DNA from 2 places in the Undibacterium sp. RuTC16W genome. Region 1 is predicted to be linked to the other one. Evidence: predicted binding sites of a transcription regulator. Region 1 holds the regulator's gene; the other holds the start of a gene.

The links. The regulator sigma-54, encoded in region 1, starts transcription at its own class of promoters, with help from an activator protein. The targets are predictions, from matches to a motif close to TGGCANGNAANCTGCTTT.
Region 2: a site for sigma-54 is predicted at 3,889-3,906, ahead of prpB (methylisocitrate lyase). Genes of this name have one in related genera too.

Annotation. Positions count from the first base shown of each region.
Region 1 covers NZ_JBMPPE010000002.1:460,562-466,631, forward strand. Annotated here, with positions in the region: gene ACO0K4_RS06455 (50S ribosomal protein L25/general stress protein Ctc) at 1-16, shown strand, start outside; gene ggt (gamma-glutamyltransferase) at 290-2,095, shown strand; gene ACO0K4_RS06465 (MBL fold metallo-hydrolase) at 2,256-3,053, shown strand; gene hpf (ribosome hibernation-promoting factor, HPF/YfiA family) at 3,360-3,704, opposite strand; gene ACO0K4_RS06475 (RNA polymerase factor sigma-54) at 3,838-5,328, opposite strand; gene lptB (LPS export ABC transporter ATP-binding protein) at 5,346-6,070, opposite strand, start outside.
Region 2 covers NZ_JBMPPE010000003.1:404,104-410,173, reverse strand. Annotated here, with positions in the region: gene ACO0K4_RS08610 (diguanylate cyclase) at 1-930, opposite strand, end outside; gene ACO0K4_RS08605 (chemotaxis protein CheX) at 930-1,541, opposite strand; gene ACO0K4_RS08600 (response regulator transcription factor) at 1,542-1,922, opposite strand; gene prpR (propionate catabolism operon regulatory protein PrpR) at 1,977-3,623, opposite strand; gene prpB (methylisocitrate lyase) at 3,946-4,836, shown strand; gene prpC (bifunctional 2-methylcitrate synthase/citrate synthase) at 5,021-6,070, shown strand, end outside.

The DNA of each region.
Region 1 (6,070 bases):
AGCAGAAGCGAAGTAATTTTCTGCTCTCCGTAAAAAAACCGCCTTCGGGCGGTTTTTTTACGTCTGCAGAACGGACATCAATCGATACTAAGCCCAGAATCTCCGTTAGGACAGCGGCGATGGCGCTTCCACGAAAGGATAGCGGTCTAACGGAAAATCCAGGCTAAGTGCTGCACGATAAAATTATATAAATTAAATCGGATAATTTATCCTTACAATTCTTGCGATAAAGTTAAAATCGTATGATGTATTACGCTTTTCACGAAACGATAACTTAACTGAGGCATGTATGCGAATCAAGATAAAGTCTGATAAAAATCCTCATCCCGCAATACTCGCCTGCCTGCCGAAAGCACTGTTTATATTAATAGCCTTATCTGGTCTGGTAACACAGATATCGCCCTCATCTGCGGCATCCGCATCACCGGCCACGCCAGTCAATCCCGTCATCAGATACGATATCGGTTATGACATCGTCAGCCCTGTCCATGCACAGCATGGAATGGTTGCGAGCGAGCAGGGACTGGCGACACAGGTCGGCATTGACATTTTAAAGCGCGGTGGAAATGCGATTGATGCTGGTGTTGCGGTCGGTTTCGCTCTCGCCGTAGTGCTGCCCAATGCAGGTAACATCGGTGGTGGCGGTTTTATGTTGATTCATGATGCCAAATCCGGCAAAGATGTCGCCCTCGATTTTCGTGAAATGGCGCCGATACGTGCAACACGCGATATGTATCTCGATCAGGCAGGCCAGGTCATCCCTGGCAAATCCTTATATTCCCACCTGGCGGTCGGCGTACCGGGCACCGTTGCAGGCCTCAGTCTCGCACTGAATAAATTCGGCACAATGACACTATCTGACGTCATCGCACCAGCAATCCAGCTAGCGGAGCAAGGCTTTGAAGTCAGTCCTCATCTGGCCAGTATTCTGGACGCAGAGCGTGATCACTTAGGCGCGTGGGAGTCGAGTAAAGCGATTTTTTTCAAAAATGGACGCCCCTTGCGCGTCGGAGAAAAGTTAGTTCAAAAGGATTTAGCCAACTCACTAAAACTCATTGCGAAAGACGGCCCTCAAGCTTTTTACCAGGGCAGTATTGCAAAAAAAATTGCTGCTGAAATGGCAAAACATCAAGGCATCATTGGCATTGACGATCTCAATAACTATAAGGTCATTGAGCGCGAACCGGTCAAAGGCAATTATCGTGGCTATCAGGTCATGTCGATGCCACCACCCAGCTCAGGCGGCATCCACATCATACAGATGCTCAATATGCTGGAGCACTTCCCGATCAAGGAACAAGCGAGTAATAGTGCGCAGAATTTACATCTGATGACCGAGGTCATGAAGCTGGCTTATGCCGACAGATCCGAATATCTCGGCGATCCTGATTTTTTTAAAGTACCCGTAAAAGCACTAACCTCAACGACGTATGCCGACGAGCTCGTTAAAAAAATCAACGCCGATCATGCCACACCATCTGTGCAAATAAAGCCTGGCAATATAGCCCCTTACGAGAGCGATCAGACCACGCATTTTGCGACCGCCGATCAGCATGGCAATGTAGTTGCCACGACTTACACCTTAAATCTGAATTTTGGCAGTGGTATCGTCGCAGCAGGTACCGGCATTACTTTGAACAATGAAATGGATGATTTTTCAGTGAAGGCCGGAACACCGAATGCATTCGGCCTCATCGGTGGCGATGCAAATGCCGTCGCCGCCTATAAGCGTCCGCTTAGCTCAATGTCCCCGACAATTATCCTGAAGGACGGGAAGCCATTCATGACAACCGGCAGTCCTGGAGGCAGCCGTATTATCACGACGACCCTGCAAACTATTTTGAACGTTATTGACCATGGCATGAACGTCGCGCAAGCGACCATTACACCGCGAATTCATCATCAGTGGATGCCCGATCAGATGCGTGCAGAGCGGGGTATCAGCGTGGATACCTTACGTATCTTAGAACTCAAAGGTCACAATCTAAAAATCTCTCCGGCCATGGGCAGGACCCAAATCATACAAATCGGTACCGATGGCTTCGACGGCTACTCCGATCCGCGCAATCCAGACGGCAAAACCTTAGGCTATTAAATTTTCATTGAAGCGTCCTCAGTCACAAGCAGCCAGCCGTCGCCGTCATTTGCAAGCGCTTGATATGAATCAAGCGCTTTACTGATCTAACGCAATTCCAGCGCGCCCTCGCTCACTACAATTGCCCGATGGAAAATATCTATTCCCTCTGGAGATCGCAGTGCCCATAGAATTATATAAAGACGCTCATCACATCTGTCTGATGTTCAATGATCTCGTCAAGGATGCAGGCGATAGCGCGGTACAGGCGAACCAATTTTTGATTGTGTCAGAAGGACAAGGTGCCCTGCTTGATCCGTCTGGCAATATTACTTACAACAGCTTGGTATTAGCGATGCAACGCTATTTACCCAAGAAAAACCTCAAATACCTTTTTGCATCACATCAGGATCCGGACATCATCGGGGCTCTGGATAAGTGGTTATTCAGTACGGAATGCCAGCTCTATGTATCGCAGCTATGGTCGCGTTTTGTACCGCATTTTTGCAATCTGAACCGCTCAGACGGCAGAATTGTCGGCATACCGGACGAAGGTATGCCTGTCTCTATGGGTGTTACGACCATTCATGCTGTTCCCGCACATTTCTTGCATGCCGAAGGTAACTTTCAGTTCTACGATAGCCGTTCCAAAATCCTGTTCTCAGGTGACATGGGCGCGTCGATGGTCGATGCACATGACGTCAGTCAGCCCATCACGACAAAGGAAGTTTTTTTAGATCAGTTGCCAGCCATGCGAGGGTTTCATCAACGCTATATGGTGTCAAATAAAGTCTGCCGTTTGTGGGCAAATATGGTCAGAAACATGGATATTGCGATGATGGTACCTCAGCACGGACGGTATTTTATCGGGCGAGAAGCGATTCATGCTTTTCTGGACTGGATAGAGAACCTGCCATGCGGGATCGATTTATTTACCCAGGAACACTATCGGTTTCACGGGCAAAAGTTAGCTCTATAAACAATCTGTAACTAAGTCAGGACTGACGCAAAAATCAAGATCGCTCACCACAGAGAAGCCAGGACACAAAGGAAAGGCAGGAATAAGCGATTTCATGAAATATCGATTAAAGAGTTTTTAGAAATCCCCAAAACGAATCCGCAAGCAGGCTGCGGCTGTTGGCACGAAAAGCCCCTGGAAGCCGTATCCAGCCTGCGGGTTCGATATCGATGGTAATAAGCCACTGTTCGTTTGGTGTACCCAACGAAAAAGGACGCTTGAAGCGTCCTTTTTTTTGTACCGGCTACGAACACCGGACTTGATGACTTACACCGACGCCGGGTCTGGCAGGTGCTTGATGGCGTCGTGCTGATGATCTTGAATTTTGTCTTTGTGTTTGATGACTTGTCTGTCCAGTTTATCGATGAGGAGGTCGATCGCAGCGTAGAGGTCGTGCGCCAGGCTTTCTACGTGGATATCTTTACCACTGATGTGCAGATTAATGTCTGCTTTATGCCGTTTTTCCTTTTCCCGGAGCTTGTCTACCGTCAGGATGACGGCGATATCAATGACTTGATCGAAGTGTCGCCTGATGCGCTCAAGCTTGTTTTGTACATGTTCACGTATTGCAGGAGTTACTTCGAGGTGATGTCCACTGATGGTGAGATTCATACTACGCTCCTATGGTGATGTTACTTGCTATAAATTTCTTCAGCATTTGCTCTGATGCATCGAGCTAAATTATATATAGCAATACAAAACGTAATTTCAAGGCTTAGTTACAAGACTAAATTACAGGTGTTCATTACAAGGATTTGCGCAGGCTTACTGGAGGAATTTTTAGGGCTTCACGGTATTTGGCAACAGTACGTCGCGCAATGACCATGCCTTGTTCACCCAGCATGTCTGCAATTTTGCTATCAGAGAGTGGGCTTTTCTGGTCTTCTGCTCCTATCAACTGCTTGATGAGTGCACGTATCGCGGTGGAAGATGCTTCCCCCCCCGTTTCCGTCGCGACATGGCTACCGAAGAAATATTTCAACTCAAACATACCATGCGGGGTAAGCATGTATTTCTGGGTCGTTACACGAGAAATAGTACTCTCGTGTAAACCTAGTGTATCAGCAATTTCGCGCAAAACAAGAGGGCGCATCGCAACCGCACCGTGAGTGAAAAAATTACGTTGTCTTTCAACTATCGCTTGTGCAACGCGCAAGATGGTGTCGAAGCGTTGCCGCATGTTTTTGATCAGCCAGCGCGCTTCCTGCAACTGCGATCCCATCGTTCCGTCACCGCGATTTTGCTTCATGATGTTGGCATACATACTATTAACGCGGAGCTTGGGCATGACATCCTGATTCAGCAAAACCTGCCAGCCATTTGCTGACTTTCTGACGATCACATCGGGGACCACATAGTCTGATGACGCCGCTGCAAAATCCGCACCTGGCTTAGGATTACACTGGCGAATCACTACCTGCGCCTCGCGCAAATCTTCATCATCGCAGTTGAGAATTTTTTTCAGTTTGTTGAAATCTCGCTGCGCAAACAAGATGATGTGTTCTTCAACAATCTTCAGCGCCAGACGACGTGTCACGAATGGAATCTTAGGTAAGCGTTTGATCTGCAAGGCTAGACATTCCGACGGCGTACGCGCACCAACCCCGGCGGGATCAAAGCTTTGCAGCATCGTTAATGCGAAAGATAATTCCTCTGGTTCTACACACAATTCAAGCGGCAAACTCGCATGGATTTCATCCAAGGTCTCCATCAGATAACCACTGAGATCCAGCGCATCAATCATCAGCTCAATTAAGGCACGATCACGCGGCTCACGAATATTCAGGCGCATCTGTTCCAGCAAATGATCGCGCAAACTGGTTTGCGCAGCTTCTAATTGCGGACGTCCATCCTCTTCCTCTGAAGACTTACTGCCTAGCGGTACATCATCAAAACTCCACTCTTCTTCGTTGGCGCTGGTGCTGTCCGCGGATGAAGCAACTTCCGCATTGTCACCGCTATCAGCAACCGGAGCGGCGGTCTCGGCACCGACTTCCTGTACTGCAAATTCAGATTCTGAATTATTGCTGGTGGTGCTAATCGCGCCATCGGCCAGCAATCGCACTGCATTATCCATGGGGTCATCAACCCGCTCCAGCATGGGATTATCAGTCAACAGGTTTTCCAGTTCCTGATGTAGTTCCAGCGTGGATAACTGCAAAAGACGAATTGATTGCTGCAATTGCGGCGTCAGCGCCAGGTGTTGTGAGGTACGTAGTTGCAGGCTTTGTTTCATCATCATCTCGCTTCCCGCTACATGCGGAAATGCTCTCCCAGATAAACCCTGCGTACGGATTCGTTCGTGATGATGTCTTCCGGTTTGCCACTCGCCAGCACTGCACCTTGATTGATGATGTAGGCGTGATCGCAAATACCTAGAGTTTCGCGCACATTATGATCGGTGATCAGCACACCGATACCGCGCTCTTTCAGGAAGCGTACGATACGCTGAATCTCGATCACAGCAATCGGATCAACACCTGCAAAGGGTTCATCCAGCAACACAAAGCGCGGATTCGTTGCCAGTGCCCGGGCAATTTCTACCCGGCGACGTTCACCGCCAGATAAAGAAAGCGCCTGATTTTCACGTATGCCCTCGATCTGCAAATCGGCCAGCAAGGTATCCAGGCGTTTCTCAATTTCGGCTGAATTCAGAAACTTGCCATGTTCATCCTTTTGCAACTCCAGCACGGCACGGATATTGTCCTCGACTGTCAGCTTACGAAATACCGATGCCTCTTGTGGCAAATACGATAAGCCGAGAACGGCACGTTGATGAATCGGCAAATGGGAGATGTCTACACCGTCCACATTGATTTCACCGGCATCAGAGGGAACCAGTCCAACGATCATATAAAACGATGTCGTTTTGCCCGCACCGTTCGGCCCCAGCAGACCGACAACGTCACCACTCTTTACTTCAAGCGACACATCGCGCACTACCTGGCGCGCACCGTAACGCTTTTGCAAACCCTTGA
Region 2 (6,070 bases), on a different contig from region 1:
ATTTTGCTTTGCTTTATAAAGCGCCGTATCTGCCGCTTCTAGTAAATGAGGTATAGCGACATCCTCTCCTAGCAGGTAGGTGCTGACACCGATACTGACGCTGATATGTTCGCTGATGCGGGATTTGAGATGGGGGATCGCTGATTCCCAGACTGCCGCGCGTAATTTTTCGGCGAATTGCATCGCGAGATCTTCCGGCATATTTGGCAGCATCAGAATGAACTCTTCACCGCCATAGCGGGCAACGATGTCAGTTGCTCTGACTAATTGCGATTTTAAGGTCTGCGCTACTCTAATTAGCGTCTTATCTCCAGCAACATGACCATAGTAATCGTTGTATTGCTTGAAAAAATCGATATCCACCATAAACACGGAGAGTGGAAGTTTTTGCCGCTTTGAGTGACCCATCGCTATCTTAAAATGTTCATCAAAAAAGCGGCGATTATAGATACCGGTCAGGCTGTCGGTAGTCGCTTCTTTTTTCAGAATTTCTGAATGAGAGCGCAACATCTTTTCACGTTTGATGGACGCGCTCGAGTCCACGATCTGGATCAGGCAGTGAGTTTCATCGGGGCTGGCAGAAATGGGCGTAATCGTGATGGACTGATGCATGCGGCCTGGATCCTCACTCAATTCACTGGGATCGAAGAGTGGCAGAGGTGAGCGATGTAAGGCATTGGAAAGGACTGCAGGTAAGCCGTAATTGATCGTATTTCGGAGCGAGGTCAGAAATGCCGCGCTAGGTTTATCGCTAAATACATCTGAGATTGTTTTTTGTAATGCTGTCTCGCTATCGATCATGCTATGTTTGACCATCCAGTCATTCCACATCAAAATGTGTTCATTCGCATCAATCAATATAAGTCCCATATTGATGGCGTTAAAGATTTGGCCAGCCTTCTCGCCGGTCAATTTCTCTGGATGCTTCATTAAATATTACCTAAAAAACGATCGATTTGTTGTACAAGATTTTTCAACGACGCAGAACTCAGTAAAAAGATCAGGTGACCTTCAGAGTGACGTTTTTCTATTGCTAGATCGATATGTAATACTAAAATATACGGATGACCAGATGTATGTCTGATGCGTTTAAATAATTCGTCTGCTGATGCGACTGTGTAATTTGGTAATGAACTATTAAATGAAATATCCAGCATATCTGCCACGGCAGACAGACAGGCATTCAGAATGATATTGCCTAGTTCGCACATAGCCTCCTGTTCGAATTCTGCCAGTTCTTCGATGCTCATTTGCGAGCTCATCATGTCTCTTACAATTTCAAGCGCATGATCTTCGGTAAATAGTAGCAATGCTTCCGCGTCGAAGGGGCCAGTGAATTCTTGCATGACCGCGCCAAAGCGATCCCCCTCAAATGATAAGACCGAGGCACTGATTTCAGAAGTTTTTCTGACTTCGACTTTAGGAACCGATAACTTCACTTCATCGCCGACGATTTCACTCAAGCTGGCCGCTGCTCGTCCGGCGCCAATATTAAAAACTTCGGTGAGGGCGTCGAGATGAATTTCAGTTAAAGAATTCACTTAATTTTCCAAGAAGTACGCCAACGCTAAGGCAATGGATTTTTCGGTAACCGGCTTAGCAACAAAAGTGGCGCCAAGCTTATTTGAGCGGCTTTGAAAAGTTTCTTGAATATTTGCGGAAAATACAACGATGCGCATGTCTGGATGTTTGCTCAGTATCATTTCCGCCGCATCTGTTCCTAGCATGCCTGGCATGTTGATATCCATGGTACAAAAATCAGGAGCCTCTTTGTCTGCCAGGGCAATCGCTTCGTCGCCATTCGATGCTTCGAGAATTTCCCAGTCATCGTGTTTACTTTTGATGTGAGCACGTATGACCATACGAGAGACTTTGCTGTCATCGACGATCAGGAGTTTTTTTTGTGTTTGATCTTGGCTCATTGCGGTGTCATCTTGGTTGTTATTATGTAGATTGATTTTAACCGAAAGAAATTTCTAAAACACCTTGTTTACATTCTTTAACTTCCGCCACAACGTAGTTCGGCTAATGCCTAAATGCCGGGCGACATCATCGCGATTGTGTTTAAATTGCTCCATAACTTGCCATAAGGAAATATCAGCCACATCAGCTTTTAGATTCCGTTCACCGATATCTGGATTCTTTTTTCCTGACAAATTAGTATTTTCTTGTTTGCTTGTTAAAATTTCTGGTGCAATTTTTATTAGCAGGCTAGTCGTTAGTGCCTGCAGTGGTTCAGCCGCCAGGAACAAGGCTAAGCGTTCCATCATATTGCGCAATTCCCTGACGTTGCCGGGCCATTGATATTGCGCTAGCAGTGTGCCGCAGGCGAGAACCTCGGCATGCAGATTGGCATGGGGACGGCTTCCCAAAGATGCCAGCGCATGCTTGATACACCATTCTGCTAATGGCACCAGATCCTCTTTGCGTTCACGTAACGGCGGTAGTTGTAAGCGTAGTACAGCCAGCCGATAAAACAAGTCTGACCGGAAGCGACTCTCGCCGATAAGTACATCGAGGTCGCAATGCGTTGCACTGATAATCCTGACATCGACAGGAATAGGGCGGACGCCACCTACCCTGACGACTTCTCTTTCCTCCAGAACGCGTAACAGCCGGGTTTGCAGGCTTAAAGGCATTTCACCGATTTCATCCAGAAATAAGGTGCCACGATGCGCTGCCTCGAATAAGCCTGCATGACCGCCACGCCGGGATCCGGTAAACGCGCCGTCCTCATAACCGAATAACTCTGATTCCAGCAGCGATTCGGCAATCGCACCACAGTTGACCGCCACAAAAGGATGACGCGCACGCGGGCTTTCTTTATGCATGGCTTGTGCTGCCAGTTCTTTGCCGGTGCCGGTTTCACCTTGTATCAGCACTGTCGCCGGGGAACGGGCGAACAGCATGATTGATTGCCGCATACTTTGCATGGCAGGGGATTCACCGCGCAAATCAGCTAGTCCATGCCGTGCCCTTAGCGATTCGGCCGCAGGATGTTGGCGTCCGCGTGCGGACTCCAGGCGTGTCAAGCGGGCGATTTCCAGGGCGTCCTCAAAGGACTGACGTATCGATTCTGCGGAATACATGAAAATGCCCGTCAAACCTGCTTCCTCTGCCAGATCGGTAATTAAGCCAGCACCCACGATGGCTTTAATACCCTTAGCCTTGAGTTCACTGATCTGGGCGCGAGCATCTTCTTCCGTAACATAAGTCCGTTGCTCGAGTTTGAAGCCAAAGGTGTTTTTAAAGTCGACCAGTTCCGGCATCGTCTCCTGGTACGTGATCAGGCCAATGTCTGGGGAGACCCGGCGTGCTCTGGCGAGTGCTTGCATGACATCGAAGCCGCTGGCTTTTGCGATCACGACAGGGACGGGCAAACGGTTTTTGAGATACGCGCCATTGGATCCGGCAGCAATCACCGCATCGCAACGCTCGGTTTGCAGACGTTCTCGCAGATGTTGTGCTGCTTCTTCAAAACCCATGTGGATGGGTTCAATCGTCGCGCTGGCATCATATTCGACCATGATGTCGCGAAATAAATCGAATAGTCGCGAAATGGATACCGTCCAGATGACGGGTTTGTCATTGGCGTCGCGAGGAATCGGTGTTTGTGGCCGCATGATGGTCTGAGGTGAAGTTTTTTTGGAGGAGGCTAAAGATGCTTGCGATGGTTAAAACGAACCTCTCTGTCAAAGCGAGATTGAGAATGTTTCAAATTTCCATGTTAAATGTTTCATTGTTTTAAAAAATGTTTCAAATTAAACGTCATTATGAAACAAAAGTCAGTCAATAGCGAATTGTTTTCCCTTTGGAGCATCCAGATGACGTGCTTAAGTCCTTGATCCGCCTCATATTTTCACAGTAGTGATGTTGTCTTTGTAAAACTGGCACGCTGATTGCAATAAGCTCACCCAGCAAAACCCTATTTTGAAAGGTAAGAACATGAGTCAACTCTCCGCAGGTGCTGCGTTCCGTAAAGCCATGCAAGAAGAATCGCCCTTGCAGGTGGTTGGTGCGATCAATGCGAATCACGCCTTACTGGCAAAACGTGCCGGCTTTAAAGCGATCTACCTGTCCGGTGGCGGTGTCGCTGCGGGTTCTCTGGGCTTACCAGATCTGGGTATCTCTAATCTGGACGATGTGTTGACTGACGTGCGCCGGATTACCGATGTGTGTGATCTGCCTTTGCTGGTCGATGTGGACACGGGTTTTGGTTCCTCTGCTTTTAACGTAGCACGTACGGTCAAGTCCATGATCAAGTTCGGCGCAGCAGCGATGCACATTGAAGATCAGGTTGGCGCGAAACGCTGTGGTCACCGTCCTGGCAAAGAAATCGTCAGCAAGTCAGAAATGGTCGATCGCATCAAAGCTGCCGTCGATGCGCGTACCGACGACAGTTTCGTGATTATGGCGCGTACTGACGCTTTGGCAGTCGAGGGGCTGGATGCAGCGATTGAGCGTGCACAAATGTGTGTCGAGGCTGGTGCGGACATGATTTTTCCGGAGGCGATTACAGAGCTTGCGATGTACAAGCAATTCGCAAACGCGGTCAAAGTCCCTATCCTGGCGAACATTACCGAATTCGGTGCAACACCGTTGTACAGCGTGGAAGAACTGGCTGCAGTCGATGTTGGTCTGGTGCTATATCCCTTGTCTGCTTTCCGTGCCATGAATAAGGCGGCAGAAAATGTGTATACCGCGATTCGTCGTGACGGCTCGCAAAAAGCGGTAGTCGATACGATGCAGACACGCATGGAATTGTATGAGCGCATCAATTATCACGATTTTGAGCAAAAGCTGGATGCCTTATTCGCCCAGCAAAAATCTAAATAAAACGCATCACAGAAATTAATATACCTACTAAAAATTAACATACTCCCCTTTTTTTATTAAAAACTAGCCTATTCCGCATGTTTTTATTGGTGTTTAAAAAAATACTGGGTAAGAGTATGTATTAGTATGACTTGGTATGTCTTAGTATATTTTATAAAGCACAAATCTCATAAAGGAGAATCTCATGACAGAAGCCGCCGTTCCTTTTAAACCAAAAAAATCCGTTGCCTTGTCTGGTGTTGCCGCCGGTAACACTGCACTGTGCAGCGTAGGCAAAACCGGTAACGATTTGCACTACCGCGGCTACGACATTCTGGATGTCGCTGATACCTGCGAATTTGAAGAAATCGCGCATTTGCTGGTGCACGGCAAATTGCCTAACATCGCTGAACTGAAAGCCTACAAAAACAAGCTGAAATCCTTGCGCGGTTTGCCCGCCAATATGAAAGCAGCGTTGGAAGCTTTGCCAGCGTCCGCCCACCCTATGGATGTGATGCGCACTGGTGTATCGGTCTTGGGTTGCACCTTGCCAGAAAAAGAGGATCACAATACACCGGGCGCACGCGATATTGCCGACCAATTAATGGCATCTCTCGGTTCCATGTTGCTGTACTGGTACCACTTCAGTCACAACGGTAAGCGGATTGATGTAGAGACGGACGACGATTCTATCGGTGGACATTTCCTGCACCTGTTGCATGGTCAAAAGCCAAGCGCATCTTGGGAAAAAGCCATGCATACCTCGCTGATTTTGTATGCAGAGCACGAGTTCAACGCATCCACATTTACTTGCCGTGTGGTCGCTGGTACTGGCTCTGATATCCATTCCGCCATCACCGGTGGCATTGGTGCTTTGCGCGGTCCAAAACACGGCGGTGCCAATGAAGTCGCGTTTGAAATCCAGAAACGTTACGACAATCCGGATGAGGCAGAAGCCGACATCAAAAAACGAGTAGAAAATAAAGAAGTCGTGATCGGCTTCGGACATCCGGTCTACACCGTATCTGATCCCCGTAACAAGGTCATCAAGGAAGTTGCACGTCAGTTGTCGGTCGAGGCAGGCTCCACCAAAATGTTTGATATCGCAGAGCGCTTGGAAACGGTGATGTGGGACATCAAAAAAATGTTCCCGAATCTGGACTGGTTCTCTGCCGTGTCGTATCACATGATGGGTGTTCCTACCGCCATGTTCACACCGCTGTTCGTGATTGCGCGTACTTCCGGTTGGGCAGCT